3 regions of the Streptomyces sp. NPDC053079 genome follow, and region 3 is predicted to be linked to each of the others. Evidence: riboswitches for the same ligand, from Rfam matches in the RefSeq annotation. Region 3 holds a riboswitch; each other region holds the start of a gene.
What was found. A riboswitch is a leader RNA that binds a small molecule or an ion and turns the genes downstream of it on or off. The one in region 3 is predicted to bind thiamine pyrophosphate.
Positions count from the first base shown of each region.

Region 1 (10,056 bases), on a different contig from region 3:
GCGCAGGAGCTGGCCTTCTTCCCGGTGTGGAGCTACGCCCACCCCAAGGCCGTGGAGCTCGCCGAGCGGCTGGCCCACTACGCGCCGGGCGACCTGAACAAGGTCTTCTTCACCACCGGCGGCGGCGAGGCCGTCGAGACCGCCTGGAAGCTGGCGAAGCAGTACCACAAGCTGACCGGCAACCACGGGAAGTACAAGGTCATCTCGCGGGCCGTCGCCTACCACGGCACCCCGCAGGGCGCGCTCGCCATCACCGGGCTGCCCGCCCTCAAGGCCCCCTTCGAGCCGCTGGTCCCCGGCGCGCACAAGGTGCCCAACACCAACATCTACCGCGCACCGGTGCACGGTGACGACCCGGAGGCCTTCGGCCGCTGGGCCGCCGACCAGATCGAGCAGCAGATCCTCTTCGAGGGCCCCGACACCGTCGCCGCCGTCTTCCTCGAGCCGGTGCAGAACGCGGGCGGCTGCTTCCCGCCGCCGCCCGGGTACTTCCAGCGCGTCCGCGAGATCTGCGACACCTACAACGTGCTGCTCGTCTCGGACGAGGTCATCTGCGCCTTCGGCCGCCTCGGCACGATGTTCGCCTGCGACAAGTTCGGCTACGTCCCGGACATCATCACCTGCGCCAAGGGCATGACCTCCGGCTACTCCCCGATCGGCGCCGCGGTCATCTCCGACCGGATCGCCGAGCCGTTCTTCAAGGGCAGCAACACCTTCCTGCACGGCTACACCTTCGGCGGCCACCCGGTCTCGGCGGCGGTCGCGCTCGCCAACCTCGACATCTTCGAGCGCGAGGGCCTTAACCAGCACGTGCTGGACAACGAGTCCGCCTTCCTCGGCACGCTCGCGAAGCTGCACGACCTGCCGATCGTCGGCGACGTCCGCGGCAACGGCTTCTTCTACGGCATCGAGCTGGTGAAGGACAAGGCGACCAAGGAGTCGTTCACACCGGAGGAGTGCGAGCGGCTGCTGTACGGCTTCGTGTCGAAGAAGCTGTTCGAGAACGGCCTGTACTGCCGGGCCGACGACCGCGGCGACCCGGTCATCCAGCTGTCCCCGCCGCTGATCTCCGACCAGTCGACGTTCGACGAGATCGAGCAGATCGTCCGCGGCGTGCTGACGGAGGCCTGGACGAAGATCTGATCCGTACCCCTCACGACGGGCACCCCCCTTTCAGCGGCCCGTCTCCCCGCCGTGGCCCACGTGCGCGCACCGCTCCCCCGCGCGCTCGTGGGTCACGGCTCGCTCATGTCCGGGCGCGATGAGTCCGATGGGAGGAAAGTGGGGCACTCCAGCGCCGAGCCTGGACGGGGGCTAGGATCCCGGTTCCGTACGGTGCCAGTGACCCAATGGCCTCCGGTTCGTTCACCCGGACAGGGGAACGGACCCTCTGAAGCGACCCGAGGTGCTCGATATGGTGGCCCCGCCGGACAACGACGTGCTCTGGGCACGCGGTCTGCACTACTCCTACAGCGGTTCACCGGCCCTGGCCGGTGTGTCCATCGGCGTCCGCGAGGGCGAGATCCTCGCCGTGACCGGACCCCGCGGCTCCGGGAAGACCACACTCCTGAAATGCCTGTCGGGCCAGCTCCTGGCGGACCCCGGCGAGGTGTGGTTCAACAGCGCCCCCGTGCACACCCTCTCCCGCGCCGCCCGCGAACGGCTGCGCCGTGAGCGGTTCGGCTGGATCGACAGCGAGCCGCACCTGGTGCCGGAGCTGACGGGCTGGGAGAACGCCGCCCTGACCCTACTGGTGCGCGGCGTCGGCCACCGGACGGCCAAACAGACGGCCAGCGAATGGCTCGAACGCCTCGACGTCGGCGACTGCGCCCGCAAGCGCCCCGGCGCCCTCACCCAGGCCCAGCGCCAGCGCATCGCCATCGCCCGCGCCCTGGCCGCCGAGCCGACCGTCGTCTTCGCGGACGAGCCGACCGCGCCCCTGCACGAGGGCGACCGCGCCCAGGTGCTGCGCACCTTGACCACGGCCGCCCGCTCGCACCACATCACGGTCGTCCTGGCCACCCTCGACGACGAGAGCGCCGCTCTCGCCGACCGCACGGTCACCCTCGTGGACGGCCGCCGGGGCGGCGCGATCCCGGCCCCCGACGCAGCCGAAGGGGAGGGCAGGGCCGCGTGCTCAGTCTCCGCCTAGCGCGCGGCGCGCACCCGCTCGTCCTGCTGCGCCGCGTGCTGGTGGCGGGGGCCGCGTCCGGTGTCGGCTTCCTGCTTCTGTGCACGCTGGGGTACGCCGTGGCGCACCCCAAGGCGACCCATGAATCGCTCGTACGGCTGCTGTGGTGCGCGGTGCCGCTGGCCGCCGTGGTGCAGTTCGCGGTCGCCGTGGCCCGCAACGACCCCGCCACCCGCCCCCGGGACGGCATGGACGCCATCGGCTTCGGCCCGGCACGGCTGTCCCTCCTCGCGGCGACGTCGACAGCCCTGTCGTGCGGGCTCGGCAGCGCCGTCGCCCTGCTGGTCTACCTCCAGCTGCGGGGCGACCTGGGCGGCACCCCGAGCCGGGCGGCCGCCTCGCTGCTGGGCGGGAACGCCGCCCTGCCCTGGGCGGCGACCCTGACCCTGCTCGGGCTGCTGCCGGCGCTGGCCGCCGGCGCGTGCGTCATCGCCCTGCGCCCGCGCAAGGAGCGCAGGGCGGGCGCACCGGAGCCCGACCCCTCCGGCGCCCCCGCGACCACGCCACCCAAGGCCGCCAGACCCGGCTACGCGGGCCTGCCGTGGGGCGTCGCGATCATCGCGTGCGGCCTCGCCCTGGAGGCGTACGTCGGCCACGCGCCGGCCCCCGCCCCGAACACCCTGCTGGCCCTGCCCGGCCAGGACGGCGGCGCCTCCCCGGGCCTGCTGGGCGGCTGGCTGCTGGCCTCCCTCGGCCTGGTGCTGGCCGGCCCCGGCCTGACCCACTGGTGCGGCACGCTCCTGTCGGCCGGACGGCCCGGGCCGATGCGGCTGCTGGCCGGGCGGATACTGCAGGACGCAGCGAGCCGACTCGGCCGGCCGCTCGGCGTGCTGTGCGCGGTCGCCGCGGCGGCGCTGGCGGCCTCCGAGCTGTACGGCGCGGCCTGGGAACCGGCGGGTCCCCGCCCGTTCGGGCCGCTCACGGGGCTGGGCGCGGCGGTCGTGATGGCCTGTGTGACGGCCACGGCGATCACCGCAGCCCTGGACACTCGCCAGTCCCGCTCGGAGACCACGGCGGCCCTGCTGCGGCTGGGCGTCCCGCCGTCCGTGCTGCGCGGCGCGGCGGCCGTGCGCACGGGCGTCCTGCTGGCCGTGCTCGCCCCGCTGACCTGGCTCATCGCGGAGCTGACCACCCTTCCCCTGACCCGGTGAGGAACAGGGCCGGGGTCACAGTTCTTGACCAGTTCTTGACTCAAGGCAACTCCGACGCCGAAAAGTACGTCTGCCCAGAAGTACGTCTGCTTCAAAGCAGGACGGGCCATCAGGCGAACGGAGCTATTGGTGATCATCGGCCTTGTCACGGCTGTCGCAGCCTCGGCGTGTTACGGCACAGGATCCGTCCTGCAAGCCGTCGGGTCGCGCAAGTCGGCCCAGAGGGAGGCCGCCAAGGCCTCCACCACGGGCACCACCCAGCACGGCGGCCCCAGCCTGTCGTCCACCGCGAAGGCCGCGGTGACCTGGGAGTTCATGGTCGGCACCGTCCTGGACTTCGTCGGCTTCGCGCTCGGCGCGCTCGCCGCCCGTATGCTGCCGCTCTTCCTCTCCCAGACGGTCATCAGCGCCAACCTCATCGTCACCGCCCTGCTGAGCATCAAGCTGCTGGGCATCCGGCTGAACAAGCGGGAGTGGATGTCGATCGGCGTGGTCTGCTCGGCGCTGGTGCTCCTGGCGACCGCCGCCGGACACGAGGGCAGCGGCGAGGCCGCCCGGTCCACGCACTGGTGGCTGCTGATCATCTCCGTCGTGCTGATGGGCGGCGGCTGGGTGGCCGTCCACTTCCTGGGTTCGAAGGCCGCCATCCTGGCCGGTCTGCTCTCCGGCCTCGGCTTCGGCGCGATCGGCGTCGGCGTCCGCATCCTCGACGGCATCGACCCCTTCGACCTGCCGACCATGCTGGCGGACCCGGCGCTGTACGCCATCCTCATATCCGGCAGCGTCGGCATGTACCTGCACACCGTCGCCCTGCAGATCGGCTCGGTCAACGGCGCCACCGCCGCGCTGGTCGTCGGCGAGACGGTGCTGCCCGGCATCATCGGCGTGGTGTGGCTGGGCGACGCCTCCCGCGAGGGCTTCGCGTGGATGGCGATCCTCGGCTTCCTGCTGGCCGTGGCGGGCGCGGTGGCCGTCGCCTGGTTCGGCGAACCGGACGCGCATGCGGCGACGCCGACGGCTCCCGAGCAGGAGCCCACACCGAGCACCGTGAGCTAGGTCCCGGCCGGACGGGCTGGAAATCCAGCCCGTCCGGCGTTCGAGGACACCGCGCGCAGCGCGGTCCGGGGGTCCGGGGGCGGAGCCCCCGGTTTCGGGAAGGGGCGGGTCAGGGGAGAACCGCGACCTCGTCCGCCCCGAACGTCACTCCCACCCGCTGCCCCAGCCCCGGCGCAGACGCCAGCCCACAAGCCGCCTCCAGCTCAGGCCCGTCCTCCGGCCGCAGCATCACGGCCACGTGGTCCCCCCGGAACGTCCGCGCCACCACGTCACACGACAGCCCCTCGCCCGCCGAAGCGATCCGCACCCCCGCCGGCCGCACCAACACCCGGCACGCCCCCTCCGCCGTCCCCGGCGGCACCGGCACCCGGCCCCACACCGTCTCCGCGGAGCCACCCCGCACGGTCGCCTCGACCACGTTGTCGAAGCCCAGGAAGCGGGCCACGAACTCCGACGCCGGCCGCTGCCAGACCTCCAGCGGCGTACCCGCCTGGGCGATCCGCCCGTCGCGCATCACCACCACCCGGTCGGCCAGCGCGAACGCCTCGCCCTGGTCATGGGTGACCGCCAGCACCGTCGTGCCCAGCCGGCCGAAGAGCGACCGCAGCTCCACCACGAGCCGTTCCCGCAGACCCCGGTCCAGCTGCCCCAACGGCTCGTCCAGCATCAGCAGCCGCGGCTCGGGAGCCAGCGCCCGGGCCAGGGCGACGCGCTGCTGCTCACCGCCCGACAGCTGCCCCACCGACCGCTTGTGCGCGCCCGGCAGGCCCACCAGGTCCAGCAGCTCGTCCACCCGGCGCGCCGTCTCCGCCCGCCCCGCCCCGCGCATGCGCAGCCCGAAGGCGACGTTGCCGGCCACGTCCCGCTGCGGGAAGAGCTGGTGGTCCTGGAACATCAGGCCCACGCCGCGCCGGTGCGTGGGCACCCCGGCCTGGTCCTCGCCCGCCAGGGACACCCGCCCGGCGTCCGCCCGCTGCAGCCCGGCCACCACCCGCAGCAGCGTGGACTTGCCGCTGCCGCTCGGCCCGAGCACACAGACGATCTCGTGCTCGGCGACGGCGAGGTCGACGGCGTCCAGGGCGGGCCGCCCGCCGAAGCCGACGGTCACCCCTTCGAGTCGCAGCAAGGACACCTAGAACTCTCCCGTACGGTCGGTGCGAATGCGCTCCAGTACCAGCAGCGCCACCGCGCACACCAGCATCAGGATCGTGCTGAGGGCCATCGCCTGGCCGTAATTGAGCTCGCCCGGGCGGCCGAGCAGCCGGGCCACGGCCACCGGAAGGGTCGGGCTGTCGGGCCGGGCGATGAAGACGGTGGCCCCGAACTCGCCCAGCGACACGGCGAACGCGAAGCCCGCGGCCACCGCGAGCGCCCGCCCGACCAGGGGCAGGTCCACCTCGCGCCACGCCCGCAGCGGCGAGGCGCCGAGCACGGCCGCCGCCTCCCGCAGCCGGGCGTCCACCGCGCGCAGCACCGGCAGGACGGTCCGTACGACGAAGGGCACGCCCACCAGTGCCTGGGCCAGCGGCACCAGGATCCAGGAGGTGCGCAGGTCCAGCGGAGGCTCGTCCAGCGCGATCAGGAAGCCGAAACCGACGGTCACGGCGGAGGTGCCCAGGGGCAGCATCAGCAGCGCGTCGAAGCCCCGCACGAGCCGGCCCTCGCGCCGGGTGAGCGCCGCCGCGGCGAGACCGCCCACCACCACCGCGATGACCGTGGCGGCCAGGGCGTACGCCAGGGAGTTGCCGATCGCCTCCAGAGGCGCGACGACGAACGTAGCGCCGCCCTCGCCCGCCGAGGCCAGGGCGCGGTAGAAGGCCAGGCCGTAGCCGTCGGGCCCGTCGAAGGAGCGCAGGACGAGCACCACGAGCGGTACGAGCACGAGCAGCGCGACGACGGCCAGGACCGAGCCCAGCAGCGCCCACTGGGCGGCGCCCTGCGGGCGGCGGGCGGTGCGGGAGGCGTCCACCAGCTTCAGCGTCGCCTCCCGCCGCCGCACGGTCCAGGCGTGCACGCCCAGCAGGGCGGCCACGGCCGCGAACTGCACGAGGGTGAGGACGGCGGCCGTGGGCAGGTCCAGCAGCTGTGCGGTCTGCTGGTAGATCTCCACTTCCAGCGTGGCGTAGTGCGGCCCGCCGAGGATCTGGACGACGCCGAAGGAGGTGAAGGTGAACAGGAAGACCATCAGGGCGGCGGCGGCCACGGCCGGGCCCAGCGCGGGCAGGGTCACCCGCCGCCAGGCGGCGAGGCGGCCGGCGCCCAGGACGCGCGCCGCCTCCTCCTGGCGGGGGTCGAGCTGGGCCCACAGGCCGCCGACCGTACGGACGACGACGGCGTAGTTGAAGAAGACGTGGGCGAGGAGGATCGCCCAGACCGTGGTGTCCAGACGCACCCCCCACAGCTCGTCCAGCAGCCCCCCGCGTCCCAGCAGCGCCAGGAAGGCCGAGCCGACCACGACGGTCGGCAGCACGAAGGGGACGGTGACCACGGCCCGCAGCAACTGCTTGCCGGGGAAGTCGAAGCGCGCGAAGACGTACGCGCCGGGGAGCGCGAGCAGGAGCGTGAGGGCGGTGGAGGCGGCGGCCTGCCAGGTGGTGAACCACAGGACATCGCCGATGCGGGGGTCGGTGACGACCTCGCCGATGCGGGCGAGCTGCCACTGGCCGCCGGCCTTCAGGCCGCGGGAGACGATCGCGGCGACGGGGTAGGCGAAGAAGACCCCGAAGAAGGCGAGCGGCACGGCCATCAGGGCGAGCCGCGTCGCCGTCCGCCGGGGGCCGCCCGGCAGGGGTGCCTGACGGGCGGCCGCTCCGGGGCCGGTCTCGGGACCTACTTCAGGACGAGCGAGGACCATTCCTTGACCCACTGGTCGCGGTTCTTGGCGATCTTCTCGGGCGCGAGCGTCTCCGGGCGGTCGATCCGCGCGCCGTACTTGGTGAAGACCTCGGGCAGCTTGGCGTCCTGGTGGGCCGGCTTGACGAACATCTGGAGGGGCATGTCCTCCTGGAACGTCCTGCTCAGCAGGAAGTCGATCAGGGCCTTGCCGCCCTCGGCGTTCTTGGCGCCCTTCAGCAGGCCCGCGAACTCGATCTGGCGGAAGCAGGTGCCCGTCGCCACGCCGGTCGGGCCCTCCTTGGGCTCCGGCTTCACGCCGAGGACCTCGGCGGGCGGGCTGGAGGCGTAGGAGACGACCAGGGGCTTGTCGCCCTTGGCCTTCCTTCCGGCGGCGGAGCCGGAGAAGCGGTCGTTGTAGGCCTGCTCCCAGCCGTCGACGACCTCGACGCCGTTGTCCTTCAGCTTCTTCCAGTAGTCCTTCCAGCCGTCGTCGCCGTACTTGGCGACGGTGGCCAGCTGGAAGGCCAGGCCGGGCGAGGAGGTCGCGGCGTTCTCGGTGACCAGGAGGTTCTTGTACTCCGGCTTGACCAGGTCGTCGAAGGACTGCGGCGGGGCCAGCTTGTGGTCCGCGAAGTAGGCGCGGTCGTAGTTGACGCAGATGTCGCCGGTGTCGACCGGGGTGACCCGGTGCTCGGCGGCGTCGGCCTGGAGGTCCTTGGGGACGCCGTCCAGGCCCTTGGCCTCGTACGGCGCGAACAGGCCGTTGTCGAGCGCGCGGGAGAGCAGGGTGTTGTCGACGCCGAAGAAGACGTCGCCCTGCGGGTGGCTCTTGGAGAGGATCGCCTGGTTGACGGCCCGGCCGGCGTCGCCGCTCTTGAGGACCTTGACGGTGTAGCCGGTCTGCTCGGTGAACTTCTCGAGCACGTCCTTGGAGGCCGCGAAGGAGTCGTGCGAGACGAGGGTGACGGTCTTGTCCCCGGACGCCCCCGAGCCCTTGTCGTCCGAGCCGCCGCAGGCCGCGAGAACGGGCAGGCCGAGCGCGACGGCGGCCGCCGTGCCGAGGGCACGCCGAAGGTTGGTGTTCATGGTGGTGCTGACTCCCTACGCCGGTATGACCCGGATCAGGTCCGAGGGTCTGCGGGCTGTGCCGCACTCTCAGCGCTTGCTGCGCTCCCCTGTCGGATTGTTCATTTGTACGAGTTGATGCAGAGGGACAGTATCAGCGCTCGGTGGCGGCCAGCTGTCCGCACGCCCCGTCGATCTCCTGGCCACGCGTGTCACGCACGGTCACGGGCACGCCGTGGGCCGCGATCGCCTCGACGAAGGCCCGCTCGTCCTCCGGCCGGGACGCCGTCCACTTCGAGCCGGGGGTGGGGTTGAGCGGGATGAGGTTGACATGTACCCGCTTGCCCTTGAGGAGCCTGCCGAGCAGGTCACCGCGCCACGCCTGGTCGTTGATGTCGCGGATCAGGGCGTACTCGATGGAGATGCGGCGGCCGGACTTCTCCGCGTACTCCCAGGCGGCGTCGAGGACCTCGCGGACCTTCCAGCGGGTGTTGACCGGCACGAGGGTGTCGCGCAGCTCGTCGTCCGGCGCGTGCAGCGAGACCGCGAGCCGGCACTTGAAGCCCTCGTCGGCGAAGCGGTGCATCGCCGGGACCAGGCCCACCGTGGAGACCGTGATGCCGCGCTGGGAGAGGCCCAGGCCGTCGGGCTCGGGGTCGGTCAGCCGGCGGATGGCGCCGACGACGCGCTTGTAGTTGGCCAGCGGCTCGCCCATGCCCATGAAGACGATGTTGGACAGCCGGGCGGGGCCGCCGGGGACGTCGCCGTCGCGCAGGGCGCGCATGCCGTCGACGATCTGGTGCACGATCTCGGCCGTCGAGAGGTTGCGGTCCAGGCCCGCCTGGCCGGTGGCGCAGAACGGGCAGTTCATGCCGCAGCCGGCCTGGGAGCTGATGCACATGGTGACCCGGTCGGGGTAGCGCATCAGGACGGACTCGACGAGCTTGCCGTCGTGCAGGCGCCACAGGGTCTTGCGGGTGGTGTCGTTGTCGCACGAGATGTGCCGCACCACGCTCATCAGGTCCGGCAGCAGCTCGCCGGCGAGCTTCTCGCGGGACGCGGCCGGGATGTCCGTCCAGGCCGCCGGGTCGTGCGCGTACCGGGCGAAGTAGTGCTGGGAGAGCTGCTTGGCGCGGAACGGCTTCTCGCCGATCGCGGCGACGGCCTCGCGGCGCTCGGCGGGGGTGAGGTCGGCAAGGTGCCGCGGGGGCAGCTTGGCCCCGCGGGGGGCGACGAACGTCAGTTCTCCAGGCGCGGGGGCCATGAGCGAAAACTCCTCATTGCGACGAGAGCGGATGATCTCCGCAGTCGCGGAGCCAGCGGCAGGACGATGCCGGAACCCGGAGGTCTCAGAAAGGGGCACCCCCGCGTGCGCGGGGCCGGAAAAGGGCCCGCCGCGCAGCGACGAGCCCTTCCAGGGTACCTGGCCCGTCTCCGGGCCCGATTCGATCTAGGCGGAGCCCACGAACGCCACCATCAGCAGCCACACCACGGGCGCGGTCGGCAGGAGCGAGTCCAGCCGGTCCATGATCCCTCCGTGGCCGGGCAGCAGGGCGCCCATGTCCTTGATGCCCAGGTCCCGCTTGATCATCGACTCGCCGAGATCGCCCAGCGTGGCGCTAACGGCGACCGCGAGGCCGAGCAGCAGCCCCTCCCACCACACGCCGTCCTCGATCAGGAAGTGCATGCACAGCGCGCCCGCCACCATGGCGAACGCCACGGCGCCGAGGAGCCCCTCGCGGGTCTTGCCGGGGCTGA
Region 1 covers NZ_JBITZJ010000011.1:80,610-90,665, forward strand. The annotation lists gene ACIGXW_RS33170 (aspartate aminotransferase family protein) at 1-1,143, shown strand, start outside; gene ACIGXW_RS33175 (ABC transporter ATP-binding protein) at 1,415-2,152, shown strand; gene ACIGXW_RS33180 (hypothetical protein) at 2,134-3,342, shown strand; gene ACIGXW_RS33185 (hypothetical protein) at 3,472-4,398, shown strand; gene ACIGXW_RS33190 (ABC transporter ATP-binding protein) at 4,508-5,530, opposite strand; gene ACIGXW_RS33195 (ABC transporter permease) at 5,531-7,144, opposite strand; gene ACIGXW_RS33200 (thiamine ABC transporter substrate binding subunit) at 7,228-8,319, opposite strand; TPP riboswitch at 8,315-8,420, opposite strand; gene rlmN (23S rRNA (adenine(2503)-C(2))-methyltransferase RlmN) at 8,453-9,562, opposite strand; gene ACIGXW_RS33210 (phosphatidate cytidylyltransferase) at 9,749-10,056, opposite strand, start outside.
Region 1: linked by a shared signal. The riboswitch ahead of ACIGXW_RS33200 (thiamine ABC transporter substrate binding subunit) and the one ahead of thiC (phosphomethylpyrimidine synthase ThiC) in region 3 are both predicted to bind thiamine pyrophosphate.

Region 2 (10,056 bases), on a different contig from region 3:
CCGATCAGCACGTCCTCGCCGAGGACGGCGCGGGCGGCGGGCACGGGCAGGTCGCCCTGGCCCAGGTGCAGCACGTCGGAGCCGGCGGCGTGCGCGACGTCCGCGCGGTCGTTGACCGCCAGCAGCCTGCCGTGGCGGCGGGCCGCGTCGGCGAAGACGGCGAGGTGCTCCAGCTCCTCCCCCGCCTCCATGCCCTTGTCGCGCAGCTGGATGATGTCGACGCCGGAGGCGAGGACCGCGTCCAGGAACTCCGGCAGGTCGCCCTGGCGCTTGCGCGCGTCGGTGCACAGGTACAGCCGGGCGTCGGCGAGCCGCTCGCGCGCGGTGACGGACATCGGGTCTCTCCCCGGGTCGGCGGCGTACGGGCCGGGGACCGCCCGCTGGGCGTCCCCCGGCCCGTACGCCGGACGGTTCACTCGGTCTCGGTCAGACGGCGAGCGCCTGGGCGCGGCGCTTCACCTCCGTGCCGCGATTCTCGCGCAGCGCCTGCGCGGGCGTGCCGGGCAGGGTGGGGTCGGCAGTGAAGAGCCACTCCAGCATCTCCTCGTCGCTGAAGCCGTCGTCCCGCAGCAGCGTCAAGGTCCCGGCCAGGCCCTTGACCACCTTGCCCTCGCCGATGAAGTCGGCGGGCACCATGAGCACTCGGTTCTCGCCACGGCGCACCGCGATCAGCTGGCCTTCCTTGACCAGCTGCCGGACGCGCGTCACCTCGACATCGAGCTTCTCTGCGATGTCGGGGAGGTTGAGCCAGGCGGGGACGAGAGCATCGATCTTTGCGTCAATCTCGGTCACGGGACAAGCCTGCCATCCGGGACTGACAGCCGGTAGCCGGGTTGACCCGAGCCGGGCCGGGAACCCCCGCCGACATCACCCCACCGGGCGCTCAGAGCGCGGCGGACTTCAGCGGAACCGAGGCGTCCGCCGCCTTCGCGCGGTCCAGCGCGGCGCCCTTCTCGATGAGCTTGCGCCCCTGGGCGAGGTCGCGCGGCCGCCCCACGGCCAGCAGCGCCACCAGGACGCCCGAGCGCAGCCAGCACACCGTCCAGGCCGCCCCCGAGGGGTCGCCGCGCCACAGGAGCTCGTCGGCGCCCGCGTGGTGGCCCGCGTACTGCACGAAGCGCCCGAACTGCTCGGACCAGAAGTAGGGCACCGGGTCGTACACCGGGCTCTCCGCGGGCCCGTGGACGATGTTCTCGGCGACGGTCCGCGGCCCCTGCAGGGCGTTGTCCCAGTGGTGCACCAGCAGCCGCTCGCCGTAGCGGGCCGAGGGGAAGGAGCAGCAGTCGCCGACCGCGTAGACGTCCGGCAGGCAGGTGCGCAGCCGGTCGTCGGTGACGACGGAGGCGTCGGGTGCGAGCTCGATGCCCGAGCCGGCCAGCCAGCCGGTCGCGGGCCGCGCGCCGATGCCGACGACCACCGCGTCCGCGGGCAGGCGGGTGCCGTCGGCGAGGAGGACCGCCCCCGGCTCCACGGCGGCCACGCGCGCGCCCGTGAGGAGCCGGGCCCCGCTGTCGGCGTACCACTCGGCCATGTGGGCGGCGACCTCGGCCGGCATGGCGCCCGCGAGCGGCCGGTCCGCGGCCTCGACGACGGTCACCCGGCAGCCGGCCTCGCGCGCGGCGGTCGCGAGCTCCGCGCCGATCCAGCCGGCCCCGACGGCGACGACGTCGCGCTGCCCGGCCAGGACCGGGCGCAGCCGCTCGGCGTCGTCGACGGTGCGCAGCACGTGGACGCCCGGCTGGTCCTCGCCGCCGGGCAGGGTGATCGGCTCGGCGCCGGTGGCGATGACCAGCACGTCGTAGGGCACGGGGCCGCGCCGCGTCTGCAGGACGTGCTCGTCGGCGTTCAGGCCGGTGGCCTCCAGGCCGAGCTCCAGGTCGATGCCGAGCGAGTCGAAGTCCACCTCGAAGGCGGATCCCTCCGCCCTGCCGAGCAGCACGGCCTTGGACAGGGGCGGCCGGTCGTAGGGCTGGTGGGGCTCGGCCCCCAGCAGGGAGATCGCGCCGTTCCAGCCCTGCTCGCGCAGGGCGACCGCGGTCTGCACCCCGGCCATGCCCGCGCCGACGATGACGACGCGCCGGTCACCGGAAGGTTTCGTCTGCTCGCTCACCCGATCACTGTAGGACGGCGGCCCGCGTCTGCCGCAGCACCGCGTGAGGAGACCTCTGACACAACGTCACGGGGGTTGCCCCCGCTCCCCCGGCTCCCCCACGGGGGCGCGGCGCGGCGCGCGTCCAGCCCTCCGCGCGGTGCGGCCGCCCTTCCGGGCGGTCCTCGGCGCGTACTAGGGTGGCCGCTGCACGCACTCGCGGGAGCCCGGACGCACCGGGCTGAGAGGGAGGCTGGACGGCCTCCGACCGTACGAACCTGATCCGGGTCATGCCGGCGAAGGGAGGGGCTGGACGCCCATGCACGCGCATCGAAATCCTGCGCACCATTCCTGCGACGTCCTCGTCATCGGCGGGGGCGTCATCGGCCTCGTCACGGCGTGGCGCGCCGCCCAGCGCGGCCTGCGCACCGCCGTCGCCGACCCTGCGCCCGGCGGCGGCGCGGCGCGGGTGGCGGCCGGGATGCTGGCCGCCGTGACCGAACTGCACTACGGCGAGCAGACGCTGCTCGCCCTCAACCTGGCCTCCGCGCGGCGCTATCCGCAGTTCACGGCCGAGCTGGAGGAGGCCAGCGGCCAGGACACCGGTTACCGCGCCTGCGGCACGCTGGCCGTCGCGCTGGACGCCGACGACCGGGAGCACCTGAGGGAGCTGCACGCGCTGCAGCAGCGGTCGGGCCTGGAGTCGCAGTGGCTGTCGGGGCGCGAGTGCCGCCGGCTGGAGCCGATGCTCGCGCCCGGCGTACGCGGGGGGCTGCGGGTGGACGGCGACCACCAGACCGACCCCCGGCGGCTCGCGCGGGCCCTGCTGACGGCCTGTGAGCGGGCCGGGGTCGTCTTCCACCGCTCGGAGGCGGTACGGGCCCTGATCGCCGCGGGCCGGGCCGCCGGGGCGGAGCTCGCGGACGGCACCCGCGTCGCCGCCGGGCAGACGGTGCTGGCGGCGGGCAGCCTCAGCGGCCGCCTCGCGGGCGTGCCCGAGCACGTGCTGCCGCCCGTCCGCCCGGTCAAGGGCCAGATCCTGCGGCTGCGCGTCCCGGCCTCCCACCGGCCGTTCCTCTCCCGGACGCTGCGGGCGGTCGTCCGCGGCGGCCCGGTGTACCTGGTGCCGCGCGAGAACGGCGAGCTGGTCGTCGGCGCGACGACCGAGGAACTGGGCTGGGACACCACCGTGACGGCGGGCGGCGTCTACGAGCTGCTGCGCGACGCCCACGAGCTGGTGCCCGGCATCACCGAGCTGCCCCTGGTGGAGACCCTCGCGGGGCTGCGCCCGGGCTCCCCGGACAACGCCCCGCTGCTCGGTCCGACCGAGCTGCCGGGGCTGCTCACGGCCACCGGTCACCACCGCAACGGCGTGTTGCTGACCCCCGTCACCGGTGACGTGATGGCCGAGGTCCTGACCACCGGGCGGCTGCCCGAGGCGGCCCGCCCCTTCTCCCCCCGACGCTTCACCCCCGCATTCCAGGAGCAGTCCGCATGACCGGCAGCGAAGTCGCCACCCACACCATCAGCGTCAGCGTCAACGGAGAGCGCCGCGCCGTCCCGGCGGGGACGACCCTCGGCGGGCTCGTCTCGACGCTCACCGACGCGCACAGCGGCGTCGCCGCCGCCGTCAACGAAGCCGTCGTGCCCCGGGGCCGGTGGCAGGAGACCGTGCTCGACGACGGCGACCGCGTCGAGGTCCTCACCGCGGTGCAGGGGGGCTGATCAGCACAGATGGCTGACGATCTGCTCACCGTCGCGGACACCTCCTTCACCTCCCGGCTGATCATGGGCACGGGCGGCGCCCCGAGCCTGGACGTGCTCGAACGCGCCCTCATCGCCTCCGGGACCGAGCTGACCACGGTCGCCATGCGCCGCCTCGACGCCACTGTGCGTGGTTCGGTGCTGTCGGTGCTGGAGAAGCACGGCATCCGGGTGCTGCCGAACACGGCGGGCTGCTTCACGGCCGGCGAGGCGGTGCTCACCGCCCGGCTGGCCCGCGAGGCGCTCGGCACGGACTGGGTCAAGCTTGAGGTGATCGCCGACGAGCGCACCCTGCTGCCCGACCCCATCGAGCTGCTGGACGCGGCCGAGATCCTGGTGGACGACGGCTTCACCGTGCTGCCGTACACCAACGACGACCCGGTCCTGGCCCGCAAGCTGGAGGACGTCGGCTGTGCGGCGATCATGCCGCTGGGCGCACCGATCGGTTCCGGCCTCGGCATCCGCAATCCGCACAACTTCCAGCTGATCACCGAGCGCGCGGGCGTCCCGGTGATCCTGGACGCGGGCGCGGGCACCGCCTCGGACGCCGCGCTGGCCATGGAGCTGGGGTGTGCGGCCGTGATGCTGGCCTCGGCCGTGACGCGCGCGCAGGAGCCGGTGATGATGGCCGAGGCCATGCGGCACGCGGTGGAGGCGGGCCGGCTGGCCCACCGGGCGGGGCGGATCCCGCGCCGGCACTTCGCCGAGGCGTCGTCGCCGGTGGCGGGCCGCGCGGACCTGGATCCCGAGCGGCCGGCGTTCGGCCGCCCGTAGCGCCGCCCCGAACGGGCATTCCTGTCACTGTTCGGCTTCAGAAAGCGCGAGCGAGGCACAACGCGCACGGGGTGTCGGTCATGGCTCGTAAACTCCTATGCCGTGGATACGACCCTGCCGGACCCCCTCGTCGATCACCTGCTCGACGGCCGCTACCGCGTCGAGGCGCGGGTGGCCGTGGGCGGCATGGCCACGGTGTACCGCGCGCTGGACACCCGGCTCGACCGGGTGCTCGCCCTGAAGGTGATGCACCCCTCGCTGGCCGCCGACGGGGCCTTCGTGGACCGCTTCATCCGTGAGGCCAAGTCCGTGGCCCGGCTCGACCACCCCAACGTGGTGAGCGTCTTCGACCAGGGCACCGACGGCCGGTACGTCTATCTCGCGATGGAGTACGTGGCCGGGTGCACGCTGCGCGACGTGCTGCGCGAGCGCGGGGCCCTGCAGCCGCGCGCCGCGCTCGACGTCGTCGAGCCGGTGCTGGCGGCCCTGGGCGCCGCGCATCTGGCGGGGCTGGTCCACCGCGACATGAAGCCGGAGAACGTCCTGATCGGCGACGACGGCCGGGTCAAGGTCGCCGACTTCGGGCTGGTGCGGGCGGTGGACACCAACACCACGACCAGCACGGGCTCGGTCCTGGGCACGGTGTCGTACCTGGCCCCCGAGCAGATCGAGCACGGCACGGCCGACCCCCGGGCGGACGTCTACGCCTGCGGCGTCGTGCTCTACGAGATGCTCACCGGCGCCAAGCCGCACAGCGGGGCCACCCCCGCCCAGGTGCTCTACCAGCACCTGCACGAGGACGTACCGCCGCCGTCGGCGGCCGTCCCCGGGCTCGCGCCCGGCCTGGACGCCCTGGTGGCCGCCGCCACAGCCCGTGACCCCCAGCAGCGGCCGGCCGACGCGGTCGCCCTGCTGGGCGAGGTCCGCCGGGCGCGCGCCTCCCTGACCCCCGAGCAGCTGGACGCGATGCCGCCGCAGGCGTCGGCGCCCCGGACGGACCAGGCGGGACAGCCGGGCCAGGCGGCTCAGGCGGGCTCCGAGGACCGTACGAGCGTGATCCCGCGGATCACCGCGCAGCCCCTGCCGCCGCGCGCCGAGGACGACCAGCTCAACCGCACCTCTCGCCTGGAGCTCCCGCCCACGCCCGCCGCACCGCCGCCGGGCCACCACGCCCCGGTCCGCCCGCCGCGCACCGGGTGGCCGCTGCCGCGCCGCTGGGTGCTGGCGGCGGCCGCCGCCCTGCTGGCGATCCTCGCGGGCACGGGTGTCTGGTACATCAACTCCGGCCAGTTCACCTCCGTGCCGGCCGTCCTGGACATGACCGAGGCCAAGGCGACCTCCGAGCTGGACAAGGCGGGGCTGGGCGTGAAGACCCGGCAGGCGTTCAGCGACACCGTCGAGCGGGGCCACATCATCGCCACCGACCCCAAGCCGGGCGAACGCATCCGCAACACCGGCAAGGTGACGATCACGATCTCGCGCGGCCCCCAGCGGGCCGAGGTGCCCAACCTCGCGGGCATGCCCTTCGCGGACGCCAAGCGGAAGATCGAGGGTCTGGGGCTGACCGTCGGCGACGTCAGCCGCCAGTTCAGCGACGAGACGCCCAAGGACGCGGTGCTCTCCAGCGACCCGCGCCCCGGTGCGCAGCTGCGCCCGGAGTCGCCCGTGGCGCTCGTCGTCAGCAAGGGCCGGCCGCTGAACGTCCCGGACGTGACCGGACTGTCCGTGGCGGACGCGACGACCGCGCTGACCGGCGCGGGGCTGCAGGTGAAGGTCTCGGACACCGAGGTCTTCTCCCCGCAGAACAAGGGCGCCGTGGCCGAGCAGTCCCCCGCCAGGGGCTCGCGGGCCGCCGAGGGCGACACCGTCACCGTGACCGTCTCCAAGGGCAGGGAGATGGTCGCCGTCCCGGACGTCACCGGCCGCAGCGAGGCGGACGCCAAGAAGGCCCTGACGGACGCGGGCTTCCAGGTGAAGGTGGACCGGCCGTTCCTCTTCCCGAAGGACTCGGTCGAGAGCCAGTCCGTGCGCGCCGGCCAGCAGGCCGCCAAGGGCGAGACCATCGTCATCCGGATGAAGAGCGGATTCTGACCATCGTGAGCACGATCACCGCGACCACGGACGACGTCCTTCCCGGCCGGCTGCGCAATCCCGTCGGCGGCCACATCCCCGTGGCCGGCGGCCTGGCCCGCATCGGGCTGCCGTACGCCCGCGCGATGGGCGCCGAGGCCGTCCAGGTCTTCGTCGCCAACCCGCGCGGCTGGGCGACCCCGGCCGGCACGGCACGGCAGGACGAGGAGTTCCGCGAGGCCTGCGCCCGCGAGTCGCTGCCCGTCTTCGTGCACGCGCCCTATCTGATCAACTTCGGTTCGCACACCGAGGCCACCGTCGAGAAGTCGGTGGAGTCGCTGCGGCACTCCCTGCGCCGGGGCCGGGAGATCGGGGCGCGCGGCGTCGTCGTGCACACCGGTTCCGCGACCGGCGGCCGCCCCCGCCACGAGGCGCTGGCCCAGGTGCACGAGCGGCTGCTGCCCCTGCTGGAGGAGCTCGTCCACGACGACGACCCGCGGCTGCTGCTGGAGCCGACGGCAGGTCAGGGCGCCTCGCTGTGCTCGCTGGCGGCGGATCTGGGGCCGTACTTCGAGGCGCTGGAGCACCACCCCCGGCTGGGGGTCTGCCTGGACACCTGCCACCTCTTCGCCGCCGGGCACGACCTGGCCGGGCCGGGCGGGATGAAGCAGACGCTCGACGAACTGGTCTGCGTGGTCGGCGAGGGCCGGCTGGGGCTCATTCACGCCAACGACTCCAAGGACGTCGTCGGCGCGCACAAGGACCGGCACGAGAACATCGGTTCCGGCCATATCGGGGCCGAGCCCTTCGCCGAGCTGTTCACGCACCCGGCGACGCGCGGCGTGCCGCTGACGATCGAGACGCCGGGCGGCCCGGAGGGACACGCCGCGGACGTGGCGCGGCTGAAGGCCCTGCGGGACGGCTGACCGCCGCGCCCGGCCACGGGGGCCGGGCGGCTAGAGCTCCGGGCCCTCGCCCGGCTGCTCCTGGTAGGAGTAGCGCTGCTCGCGCCAGGGGTCGCCGATGTTGTGATAGCCGCGTTCTTCCCAGAAGCCGCGCCGGTCGGCGGTCATGTACTCCACGCCGCGCACCCATTTGGGGCCCTTCCAGGCGTAGAGGTGCGGCACGACCAGGCGGACCGGGAAGCCGTGCTCGGCGGTGAGGGCCTCGCCGTCCTTGTGGGTGGCGAACACGGTCTTCTCGGCGGTGAAGTCGGCGAGCCGGAGGTTGGAGCTGAAGCCGTACTCGGCCCACACCATCACATGCGTGACCTCCGGTGCGGGCGGGGCGAGTTCGAGGATCGTACGGGCCGAAACCCCACCCCACTCGGCGCCGAGCATGCTGTACTTCGTGACGCAGTGCAGATCCGCCACCACCGTCGTGTACGGCAGCGCCGAGAACTCCTCGTGCGTCCAGCAGTGCTTGTCGCCGTCGGCGGTCGAACCGAAGACACGGAACTCCCAGCGGTCCGGCTTGAACTTCGGGACCGGCCCGTAGTGCGTCACCGGCCATCCGCGCTGGAGCCGCTGCCCCGGAGGCAGCTGGAGATGCTCCCCTTTGCGGCTTTCCGACTGACCCATGGGTCCATGGTGACAGACCTTCGGCAGTGGTGATGACCAGGGCCCGGGCCCGTACCGACGTATCGGGGCAACTCCCACTAAGTGTGCACTTACTGGACGGCTCCGAAGGGCAGTGCGAGGATGCGCGCGCAACCTGCAAGCCACACTCCCCCACAGGCCTGGACGGCCGTGGGCGGTGCCCCCAGGAAGGAGCACTCTGCGATGCAGGGCGACCCCGAGGTCATCGAGTTCCTGAACGAGCAGCTGACGGCCGAGCTGACGGCCATCAATCAGTACTTCCTGCACGCGAAGCTGCAGGAGCACCACGGCTGGACCAAGATCGCCTCGCACACCCGTGCCGAGTCGTTCGACGAGATGCGGCACGCCGAGGTCCTGACCGACCGGATCATCTTCCTGGAGGGGCTGCCGAACTATCAGCGGCTCTTCCACGTCCGGATCGGCCAGACGATCACCGAGATGTTCATGGCCGACCGGCAGGTGGAGGTCGAGGCCATCGACCGCCTCAGGCGGGGCGTGGAGGTCATGCGGGCCAAGGGCGACATCACCTCGGCCAATATCTTCGAGTCGATCCTCGCGGACGAGGAGGACCACATCGACTATCTCGACACCCAGCTGGAGCTGATCGAGAAACTCGGCGAACCGCTCTACATCGCCCAGTTCATCGAGCAGGAGAACGGCGGGAGCGACTGACCGGCGCGCGGCGCCTAGGCGGCGGCCCGCTCCTTCGCGGCCGCGGACGCCGGTATGAACGCCACGTCGGGGGCCAGCACGTCGGACTCCCCCTGGTCGGCCAGCTCACGGCGCGGGCACGCACCCCGGCCGAGCAGGGCCTGGATGCGGCGCACACAGCTGCCGCAGTCGGTGCCGGCCTTGCAGGCGGAGGCGATCTGGCGGGGCGTGCAGGCCCCGTCGTCCGCGTGCTGACGCACCTGCTGCTCCGTGATGCCGAAGCACGAGCAGACGTACACGCGGTCACCGCCTTGCGTCGGCCGGAAGGCCGGGTTGATCAATAAGGTTATCCTTACCTTACCCGGCCCGACGGCCGAAAAACAACGCCGTGGGGCCCGGATCACAGATCCGGGCCCCACGGTCGTTACCTACGGTTCCTACTGGTCCCGGTACATCTCCGCGACCAGGAAGGCCAGGTCCAGGGACTGGCTGCGGTTGAGGCGGGGGTCACACGCCGTCTCGTAGCGCTGGTGGAGATCGTCGACGAAGATCTCGTCGCCGCCGCCCACGCACTCCGTGACGTCGTCGCCGGTCAGCTCGACGTGGATGCCGCCCGGGTGGGTGCCGAGGCTCTTGTGGACCTCGAAGAAGCCCTTGACCTCATCCAGCACGTCGTCGAAGCGACGGGTCTTGTGACCCGAGGCCGCCTCGAAGGTGTTGCCGTGCATGGGGTCGCTGATCCAGACGACCTGCGCGCCGGACGCCGTGACCTTCTCGACCAGGGTCGGGAGCTTGTCCCGGATCTTGTCGGCACCCATGCGGGTGATGAAGGTGAGACGGCCCGGCTCACGCTCGGGGTCGAGCCGCTCGATGAGGGTCAGCGCGTCCTCGGGCGTCGTCGTCGGGCCGAGCTTCACACCGATCGGGTTACGGATCTTCGACGCGAACTCGATGTGCGCGCCGTCCAGCTGCCGGGTGCGCTCACCGATCCACAGCATGTGGCCGGAGACGTCGTACAGATCGCCGGTGCGCGAGTCGACACGGGTCAGCGCCGACTCGTAGTCGAGCACGAGCGCCTCGTGGGAGGCGTAGAACTCGACCGTCTTGAAC
Region 2 covers NZ_JBITZJ010000001.1:288,987-299,042, forward strand. The annotation lists gene thiE (thiamine phosphate synthase) at 1-335, opposite strand, end outside; gene ACIGXW_RS01280 (Rv2175c family DNA-binding protein) at 427-792, opposite strand; gene ACIGXW_RS01285 (NAD(P)/FAD-dependent oxidoreductase) at 884-2,110, opposite strand; TPP riboswitch at 2,299-2,411, shown strand; gene thiO (glycine oxidase ThiO) at 2,409-3,587, shown strand; gene thiS (sulfur carrier protein ThiS) at 3,584-3,814, shown strand; gene ACIGXW_RS01300 (thiazole synthase) at 3,824-4,627, shown strand; gene pknB (Stk1 family PASTA domain-containing Ser/Thr kinase) at 4,730-6,718, shown strand; gene ACIGXW_RS01310 (deoxyribonuclease IV) at 6,769-7,623, shown strand; gene ACIGXW_RS01315 (sulfite oxidase-like oxidoreductase) at 7,654-8,277, opposite strand; gene bfr (bacterioferritin) at 8,479-8,967, shown strand; gene ACIGXW_RS01325 ((2Fe-2S)-binding protein) at 8,982-9,245, opposite strand; gene ACIGXW_RS01330 (class II 3-deoxy-7-phosphoheptulonate synthase) at 9,384-10,056, opposite strand, start outside.
Region 2: linked by a shared signal. The riboswitch ahead of thiO (glycine oxidase ThiO) and the one ahead of thiC (phosphomethylpyrimidine synthase ThiC) in region 3 are both predicted to bind thiamine pyrophosphate.

Region 3 (10,056 bases):
CTCGCTGTCGCGGGTCGCCTGGGACATCCGGGCGGCGGCCTGCTGCTCGGCCTCGGTGGCCAGCCGGTCCGCCTCCGCCTGGGCGATCCGGGCGTCCCGCTGGACCGCGGCGGCGTGCGGGGCGGAGAGGTTCTTGATGTAGCCCGTGGGGTCCTGGATCTCATGGATCTGCAGCGAGTCGATGATCAGGCCCAGCTTCTCCATCTCCGTGCCCGACGCGGCCCGGGTCTCGCCCGTCAGCCGCTCCCGGTCGCGGATCATGTCCTCCACGGTCAATCCGCCCACGATCGAGCGCAGATGACCGGCGAAGACGTTGTGCACCCGCTCCGCCATGAACTTCTGCTGGTCCAGGAAGCGGCGGGCGGCGTTGGCGATGGAGACGAAGTCGTCCCCCACCTTGAAGATGACCACGCCATGCACCTTGAGTGGAATGCCCTGTTTCGTCACGCAATCCACGTTCAAATCGGCCTCGTTGAGGTCGAGTGACAACTTCCGCACCACCTGCACCCCCGGCAGCACGAGCGTTCCCCGCCCCGTGACGATCCGGAAGCCCATGCCCTCCTCCAGGCCCTCCGTGCGGTGCTTGGAACCGGAGATGACCAGGGCCTCGTTCGGCTCCGCGACCCGCCACATGAGTTTGAACAGCCCGAGCAGGATGCCGACCGCGACGAGCGCGACCCCCGCCACGATGCCAATGAACATGCGTAGCCCCCCTTTTGCGGCCCGTCCCGGGCCGTGTGATCAAGAAGAGTCCGCCCGGGCGTACCCGGGCGAAGACGCCCCTACCCCCTCGACTGGATCTTGAACGCCCGGAACCGGCAACACCACGTAAGGAAACCCGCCATCACCCGGCCGTCGCGCCTCAGCCGTAGGCAGGCGTCACATAGACCGTGCGGGGCGGCAGATACTCCACGACCACGACGACCGTGCCCCGCTCGATGCGCCCGTCCCCCTCGGCCGGATAGGCCAGGAACGCCTCGGCACCGCCCCGCACCCGCACCATCACCTCGCCGACCAGCCCCGGACCGACCGTCCCCGTCACTCTGCCCAGCGCACCGACCACAGGAAGCCCCCCGTTTCCTCACTTCGCGCGGCGGCGCCTGCCGCCCCGCGACCGCGTTCTCCCCGTGCTCGCATTGTGCCGGTCGGCACTGACAACGAGCGCCGCCAGCAGGGTCGTCACCGGGACCGAGGCCACCAGCCCGATGCTGCCCACCAGCGTGCGGACGATCTCCTCCGCGACGATCTCGCTCGTCGCCACCGTCCCCACCCCACTGTCGGCGATGGTGAACAGCAGCAGCAACGGCAGGGACGCGCCGGCGTAGGCGAGCACGAGCGTGTTCACCACCGATGCGATGTGGTCCCGTCCGATGCGCATCGCCGAGCCGTACAGTTTGCGCCAATTCGCGGTCGGATCGGCGTCCTTCAGCTCCCACACCGCCGAGGTCTGGGTGACGGTCACGTCGTCGAGCACGCCCAGCGAGCCGATGATGATGCCGGCCAGCAACAGGCCGCGGATCTCGATCTGCGGATACAGCCCGTGCACCAGGCCGGTCTGGTCGTCGGTGTTGCCCGTCAGATGGGCCCACTCGATGAACAGCGACCCCAGCAGGCCGATGACCAGCAGGGACATCAGCGTGCCCAGCACCGCCACCGAGGTCCGGGCCGTGAGCCCATGGCACATGTACAGCGCGATCAGCATGATCGCGCTGCCGCCGATCACGGCGACCAGCAGCGGGTTCGAGCCCTGGAGGATCGCCGGCAGGATGAACAGCGTCAGCACCCCGAAGCTGATCACCAGCGCGATCAGCGCGAAGAGCCCGCGCAGCCGCCCCACCACCACGACCGCGAGCGCGAAGACCACGGCGAGCACCACCATCGGGAAGGTCCGGTCCACGTCCGTGACCGAATAGCGCAGATTCTCCGGGGCCTTAGGCGCGTACGCCAGGACCACCTTCTGCCCGACGTCATAGCGGCGGGAAGCGCTCGGCTGTACGACCTCCGTGAAGGTCTTCCCCTTGTCGGGGCCCGAGGCCACCTCGATCGTGGCCTTCTCGCACGGCCCCTGGTCGGCCGGCGGCGCACCCGGCGGCGCCTGCTGTTGCTGCGGCGGCTGCCCGCCCGACCTGGGGCAGGTGAACTCCTCGATCTTCACCACCCGCCCCGACTCCGTCTTCTGGTCGAGGCCCACACCGGTGTGCTGGTGCGGAGGGGCGCCGCCCGGCCAGAGGACTATCAGGCCGGTCACCACGGCGACCGCGAAGGGGATGAGCACCGCCGCGATCACCTTGCGCAAATGCGCCGAAACGGGTGACGCGGGGCCATGGCCATGGGAATGGCCATGCCCGTGGGAATGGCCGTGTGCGTGGGGGGTGTGAGGGCTGGGATCAGTGGGGGTCACCCCCCGATCATCGCAAGCCCCCCTGGCAGCTCCGCGCCGGAAGGCGCTAGCGTGGTGCCACCTTTTTGCAATCGCGGGAGCTCGGAGCACCGGGCTGAGAGGGCGCTGACCTCCGTACGGAACACGTACGGACGCCGCTGCGTCGACCGCCGAACCTGTTACCGGGTAATGCCGGCGTAGGGAGACTGGTCTGATGACCTCGCAGGATGCACGCACGTCCGAAACCGGCCGGGAGATCGGCTGGCACAAGGACTACGTGACCGGCTCGCGGCCGGACCTCAGGGTTCCGGTGCGGCGAGTGCACCTCACCAACGGGCAGGACGTACGGCTGTACGACACCTCCGGCCCGTACACCGATCCAGCCGTCGCGACGGACGTCCGGCGCGGCCTCCTCCCGCTCCGGGAGAACTGGATCATCGGCCGCGGCGACACCGAGGAGTACGCCGGGCGCCCCATGCGCCCCGAGGACGACGGCATCAAGCACACCTCGCCCCGCGGCGGCCTGAAGAACCTGGACGCCGTCTTCCCCGGCCGCCCCCGCCAGCCCCGCCGGGGCCGCGGCGGCGCCGCGGTGACCCAGCTCGCGTACGCGCGCCGCGGTGAGATCACCGAGGAGATGGAGTACGTCGCCCTCCGCGAGAACGTCTCCCCCGAGACGGTCCGCGAGGAGATCGCGGCCGGCCGCGCCGTGCTCCCGGCGAACGTGAACCACCCGGAGATCGAGCCGATGATCATCGGCAAGAAGTTCCTGGTCAAGGTGAACGCCAACATCGGCAACTCCGCCGTGACCTCCTCCATCGAGGAGGAGGTGGAGAAGATGACCTGGGCCACCCGCTGGGGCGCCGACACGGTCATGGACCTCTCCACCGGCCGCAACATCCACACCACCCGCGAGTGGGTGCTGCGCAACTCCCCCGTCCCCATCGGCACCGTCCCGCTCTACCAGGCCCTGGAGAAGGTCGACGGCAAGGCCGAGGAGCTGACCTGGGAGATCTACAAGGACACGGTCATCGAGCAGGCCGAACAGGGCGTCGACTACATGACCGTCCACGCCGGCGTGCTGCTGCGCTACGTCCCGCTGACCGCCCGCCGCAAGACCGGCATCGTCTCGCGCGGCGGCTCGATCATGGCCGCGTGGTGCCTGGCGCACCACAAGGAGTCGTTCCTCTACGAGAACTTCGAGGAGCTCTGCGAGATCCTCGCCGCGTACGACGTCACGTACTCCCTGGGCGACGGCCTGCGCCCCGGCTCGATCGCGGACGCGAACGACGAGGCGCAGTTCGCGGAGCTCAGGACGCTCGGCGAGCTCAACACCATCGCCAAGCGCCACAACGTCCAGACGATGATCGAGGGCCCGGGCCATGTCCCGATGCACAAGATCAAGGAGAACATCGACCTCCAGCAGGAGATCTGCGAGGAGGCGCCGTTCTACACGCTCGGCCCCCTGACGACGGACGTCGCACCGGCGTACGACCACATCACCTCGGGGATCGGCGCGGCGATGATCGCCTGGTGGGGCACGGCGATGCTCTGCTACGTCACGCCCAAGGAGCACCTGGGCCTGCCGGACCGCGACGACGTGAAGACCGGCGTCATCACCTACAAGATCGCCGCGCATGCGGCGGATCTCGCCAAGGGCCACCCCGGGGCGCAGGAGTGGGACGACGCCCTCTCCGACGCGCGTTTCGAATTCCGCTGGGAGGACCAGTTCAATCTGGCCCTGGACCCGGAGACGGCCCGCGCCTTCCACGACGAGACGCTTCCGGCCGAGCCGGCGAAGACGGCGCACTTCTGCTCGATGTGCGGACCCAAGTTCTGTTCGATGAAGATCTCCCAGGACATTCGCCGTGAGCACGGGGGAGATCTTGCCGTCGCCGCCGGGGAAGCCGTCGATCCGCAGGCCGGAATGGCGCAGAAGTCCAAGGAGTTCGCGGCCTCGGGCAATCGCGTATATCTGCCGATCGCGGACTGAACCGCGCGGACCGGCCGACGGTGGACCACCGGCCTATTCGGGCCGGTGGTCCGTGCCGAACTCGGGGCTCGTGAAATCCGGGCTGGTGAAGCCCGCACGGGTGGACGAGGACGGGTCGCTGTCGGGGCTGGAGAAGCCGGGCCGGGAGTAACCGAGCTGGGGGGTGCGGCCGGGGCCGGACGGCTGCCTGCGTACGGGGGCGGGGCGCGGCCCCGATCCGTTGGCCAGCGCTTCGCGGAGGAAGGGCAGGATGCCGCGCTCCAGCAGCGCCCGCCGCCAGGCCTCGCGGGCCTGCTCGGCCGCCTCGGAGAGGCCGTCGCCGTGCGGCGCCTCCTGCTGCCGGCCGTTGCGCAGGGCGGTGCGCAGCATGCCGGACATGGCGACCAGCACTCCGGCGACGGTGAAGCCGCCGAACCACCAGCCGACCGTGATCATCTGGCCCGCGACGGGCTCGCTCGAGCCGACCGTCCGCATGACGTAGCCGATCAGCAGGAAGAGGAACGCGGCGATCCCCGCCAGGGCCGGGGCCAGGACGGCCAGGACCGCTCCTGCGCCGGCGCCCTCGTCCTCGGGCACGTCGGCGGGCTCCGTCTCGGGGGAGGGCGCACTGCCGTGGCTGCCCTCGCCGCCGTGCGCCACCGCGCTGGCGACCGGCCGGGGCCGGGCGGCGGCCGACCGGGCGCGCAGTTCCTCGCGCGCGCCGAGGAAGTCCTGGTATTCCGTCGCCGCGCACGCGCAGATGGCGGACATGGCGCTGAGTGCCATGGTGCGCAGTTGTTCGGTATTGAGCCGCTGTCCTATCGCGGCGGCCAGTGCGCTGATCTCAGGGTCTCGGTCCGCTGAACGCAACGCCTGGTCGAGAACCCGCTCGAATTCCGGGCGGTCCTCGGCCAACAGGTGCGGAGCGCTGTTCATGTGCATCCCCCGATGCTCCGTAGGGCCTTGATGCCGGCTGTACCACCGGGCAGTGGGCGGAAACGGAGGAGAGCCTGCTACGGATAAGCCGATGGTAGAGCCGCACGGGCGCGGGGTGACAGTGTGTTTCCCGAATTACCCCGCGCCGGTGGAACTCCTCATCTGCCCGTGGAGCGCCCCGCTGAACCCTCAGCCGGCCAGCGGAAGTTGCACGACCAGCAGTTTTCCGGCCATGGTGACGCCGCCGTCCATGGCGAGCGCCAGCCCGTCGGCGTAAAGATGCGGACCGTCCACCACCGGCGCGCCGCCGCCGTCCTCGTCCGCCTCCTCGGTACCGACCTCGCCCAGGAGGTAGGGGATGGGGCTGTGGCCGTGCACGATGCGGGCGCCGCCGTAGGTCTGCAGCAGCTCCCGTACGGCCATCGGGCCGGCGTCCTCGTCGCGGAAGGCGAACCGCTTGGTGAACTTGCGGAACAGGTCCCAGACCTCATCGGGGTCGTTGCGCTGCAGGGCCTCGGTGATCGCGTCGTTGACGTCCTCGATGGAGTCGCCGAATTCCAGGTAGGCGGTGGTGTCGGAGTGGACGAGCAGGTGCCCGTCCTCGCGCGCCATGGCGTCCAGGCGCGACATCCACTGCAGGTGGTGGTCCTCCAGGCGCTCCATGTCGGTGCGCTGGCCGCCGTTGAGGAGCCAGGCCGCCTGGAAGGAGGCGGTGCCGGCGCCGGAGTTGACCGGCGTGTCGGCGAACCGCTTGGCGCCGATGAGCAGCAGCTCGTGGTTGCCCATGAGGGCCTTGCAGTAGCCGCCGGCGGCGGCGGCCTCGGCGGACAGCCGCATGACGAGGTCGATCACGCCGACGCCGTCCGGGCCGCGGTCGGTGAAGTCGCCGAGGAACCACAGGCGGGCGTTGCCGGCGGCCCAGTGCCCCTGGGCGTCGATGAGCCCCTGGGCGGCGAGCGCCTCGTACAGCTCGTCGAGGTAGCCGTGGACGTCGCCCACGACGTACAGCGGGCCCGGGCCGGTGGGCAGGGGCTCGTGCTGGGGAGCGGCCAGGGGGGTCAGCTCGACGGTGGGCACGTCCTGGGGAGGAGCGCTCTGGGCGATGACCGGGAGGTCGCGCGCGGTGGGTGTGTACCCCTCGGGGTACTCCGGGTACTCGGGAGCCGCCTGCGGGGGCGGGACCGCCCGGTCGTAACCGGGCATGGGAGGGGGAGCGGCGTACCCGGGGAAGGGCGGCATCGCCGCCGCGGTCCGTGCCGCAGGTCCCTGACCGGCCCCCTGAGTCATCGACCCCTCCACCATCGCGCCGCCGTGCACCTTGTGGACCTTGCCTGGTCGACGGCGGTCCGTGGTGTCGTGCGCCCATCATAGGAATGACCGTCGCGGGTTGTGACGCACCAGGGGCTGTGAATCGGGGCGGGAGACCGGGATCGCCGGTCATTTCTCCCCAAATGAGCCGTTTGATGAGCCGTTCGCGCCGGTCAGACGGGCTCCGGGCGGCTCCCCGTGGTCGGTGACCCGCTTCCTCGTGCGCCGGACACCGGGTCCACTCCGGTTGACGCGGTCCGGGCGTGGCAGGTCCTGGTGGGTCGCGGCCCGGGCGCCGGCCGGGTCGCGGTCGGCCGGGGCGGGCAGCTGCGGGTCAGGTCGCGGCGGGTCCGCGCGGCGGGCTGACGGTGGTGCGCGGGTGACGTCGTTCGGAGGAGGTCCGGACGATCAGTTCGGTGGGTATGACCTGTTCCACCGGGCGGCCGGTGTCCAGGCCCTCGATCGCGTCGATCAGGAGCTGGACGACCGCGGTCCCGATGCGGCGCGGCTTGAGCGACAGCGTGGTGATGGGCGGCTCGGTCGTGGCGTAGACGGTGGACTCGCTGCAGCAGACGAGCAGCAGATCGTCGGGTACGCGCAGACCGTAGCGGCGGGCGGCCGCGAGCAGGTCGGTGCCGTTGGGGTCGAACAGCCCGTACACCGCGTCGGGCCGGTCCGGGCGGGCGAGCAGCCGGTCGGCCGCGACGGCGCCCGCGCAGGGGTCGTGGGCGGGGTACTCCTCGTAGACCGGGTCCTGGCCCACGCGCTCGCACCACCGCAGGTAGGCGGTGGTGGACAGCCGGGTGTAGGTGTCCGTGGTGGTGCCGGTGAGCAGGCCGATCCGGCGGGCGCCGGCGTCGGCGAGGTGGTCGAGGATGCCCAGCACGGCGGCCTCGTGGTCGTTGTCGACCCAGGCGGTGACCGGCAGGGAGCCCGCGGGCCGGCCGTCCGAGACGACGGGGATGCCCTGGCGGACCAGGTCGGAGACGACCGGATCGTGGTCGGAGGGGTCCACGACGACCGTGCCGTCGAGGGCGACGTTGGACCACACGTCGTGCCGGGAGGTGGCCGGGAGGATGACGAGGGCGTAGCCGCGGGCGAGCGCGGCGGAGGTGGCGGCCCTGGCCATCTCGGCGAAGTAGGCGAATTCGGTGAAGGTGAAAGGTTCATCCCCGTAGGTGGTCACGGTCAGGCCGATGAGCCCGGACTTTCCCGTACGGAGGGTGCGGGCCGCGGCGGACGGGCGGTAGCCCAGCCGGTCGGCGACCTCGCGGACATGGCGGCGGGTCGCGTCCGGTAGCCGGCCCTTGCCGTTGAGCGCGTCGGAGACGGTCGTGATCGAAACCCCGGCGGCGGCGGCCACGTCCCGAATGCCCGCCCGCCCCTGCCGACTGCCCCTGCGGGACGGTTCCGCCCGGCTCACCTGATGCTTCCCTGCTGCTGTCATGGCGAGCCGATAGTAGGGCTCGGGTGGTCCTTTGGCAGGGCGTCCTATTTGACTGTTGACAGGCACGTTTCTGCTGTGGCGATTCCCTTCAATGACCATGGAAACGCAGGCAGTTAAGGGTGGGTGTGCGGTGGCGTCGGGGCGTGGCATATCCACCCCTCATGATTGGTCCAGGTCTCGAAGAGGTCTCAACTCACCTTCACGGGGGATGCGCGCCACGGCGCCCGCCACGGCGTGCACCGGAAAGAGGAGCGCTCCCAAAGACCTGGACGCCGCCCGGGGCAATCCTCATAAGGTGTGCAGTATTCATGTCAGTGGTGGTGGAGGAGGATCTACGGTGACCGAGAAGACCCCCAAGCTGCGTGCGGCGCTCGACGGTGTGCCGACCTACAAGCCCGGCAAGCCGGCGGCGCCCGGCGGCCCGGTCGCGTACAAGCTGTCCTCCAACGAGAACCCGTATCCGCCGCTGCCCGGGGTCCTGGAGTCCGCCGTCGGCGCCGCCTCCTCGCTCAACCGCTACCCCGACATGGCCTGCACCGCCCTGATGGCCGAGCTGGCGGAGCACTTCGACGTGCCGCTGACGCACCTGGCCACCGGTACCGGCTCGGTCGGCGTCGCGCAGCAGCTGGTCCAGTCGACGGCGGGCCCGGGCGACGAGGTGATCTACGCCTGGCGCTCCTTCGAGGCGTACCCGATCATCACCCAGGTCTCGGGGGCCACGCCGGTGCCGGTGCCGCTGGCCGAGGGCGATGTGCACGACCTGGACGCCATGCTCGCCGCGATCACCGAGCGGACCCGGCTGATCTTCGTCTGCAACCCCAACAACCCCACGGGTACGGTCGTGCGCCGGGCGGAGCTGGAGTCCTTCCTGGACCGGGTGCCCTCCGACGTGCTGGTGGTCCTGGACGAGGCGTACCTGGAGTTCATCCGCGACGAGACCGTCCCCAACGGCATCGACCTCTACCGCACCCGGCCCAACGTCTGTGTGCTGCGGACCTTCTCCAAGGCGTACGGGCTCGCCGGACTGCGCATCGGCTTCGCGGTCGCGCACGAGCCGGTCGCGGCGGCGCTGCGCAAGACGGCGGTCCCCTTCGGCGTGAGCCAGGTGGCCCAGGACGCCGCGGTGGCCTCGCTACGCAGCGAGGAGGCGCTGCGCGAGCGGGTGGACGCGCTGGTGGCCGAGCGCACCCGGGTGGCTGGGGCCCTGGCCGGGCAGGGCTGGACGCTGCCGGAGTCGCAGGCCAACTTCGTCTGGCTGCCGCTGGGGGAGCGTTCCGTGGAGTTCGCGGCCCTGTGCGAGCAGGCGGGCGTGGTCGTACGGCCGTTCCCGGAGGGCGTGCGGGTGACGATCGGCGAGACCGAGGCGAACGACATCTTCCTGCGGACGGCGGAGGAGTTCCGCAAGAAGATGTAGCGAGCGAGTGGGCCGGGCGGCGCGAGCCGCGGCCTGGCGAGAGCGAGTGGACGCCGTGTGCCCCCGGTCGGGGCGCACGGCGTCTTCGCGTTCCTTGGGTCCTCCGGCCCGGCGCCAGGGCCGAAGGGGGTACCCCGCGTGCTTGTCCGAAAAAGTGGTGCGCAATAATGCTTGTGAATGTGAACGCGTTCACAAGCGCGTTCTTTATGCCCCTCTTTATCTGGGTCATACAGGGGCAAAAGCCTGGCGGCATGTGCCGCCGGTGACGCAAGAGGCAAGGAGAGACCCCAGTGGATCTGGCTCTGGCTCCCGAGACACTCGCCCGCTGGCAATTCGGCATCACGACCGTCTACCACTTCCTCTTCGTACCGCTCACGATCAGCCTCGCCGCGATCACGGCGGGCCTCCAGACGGCCTGGGTCCGAACGGGCAAGGAGAAGTACTTCCATGCCACGAAGTTCTGGGGAAAGCTCTTCCTGATCAACATCGCGATGGGCGTCGTCACGGGCATCGTCCAGGAGTTCCAGTTCGGCATGAACTGGTCGGACTACTCGCGCTTCGTCGGTGATGTCTTCGGGGCGCCGCTCGCGATGGAGGCG
Region 3 covers NZ_JBITZJ010000006.1:299,762-309,817, forward strand. The annotation lists gene ACIGXW_RS23635 (SPFH domain-containing protein) at 1-702, opposite strand, end outside; gene ACIGXW_RS23640 (hypothetical protein) at 863-1,063, opposite strand; gene ACIGXW_RS23645 (YibE/F family protein) at 1,082-2,401, opposite strand; TPP riboswitch at 2,465-2,601, shown strand; gene thiC (phosphomethylpyrimidine synthase ThiC) at 2,595-4,373, shown strand; gene ACIGXW_RS23655 (hypothetical protein) at 4,407-5,294, opposite strand; gene ACIGXW_RS23660 (metallophosphoesterase) at 5,478-6,575, opposite strand; gene ACIGXW_RS23665 (LacI family DNA-binding transcriptional regulator) at 6,931-8,043, opposite strand; gene hisC (histidinol-phosphate transaminase) at 8,381-9,457, shown strand; gene ACIGXW_RS23675 (cytochrome ubiquinol oxidase subunit I) at 9,748-10,056, shown strand, end outside.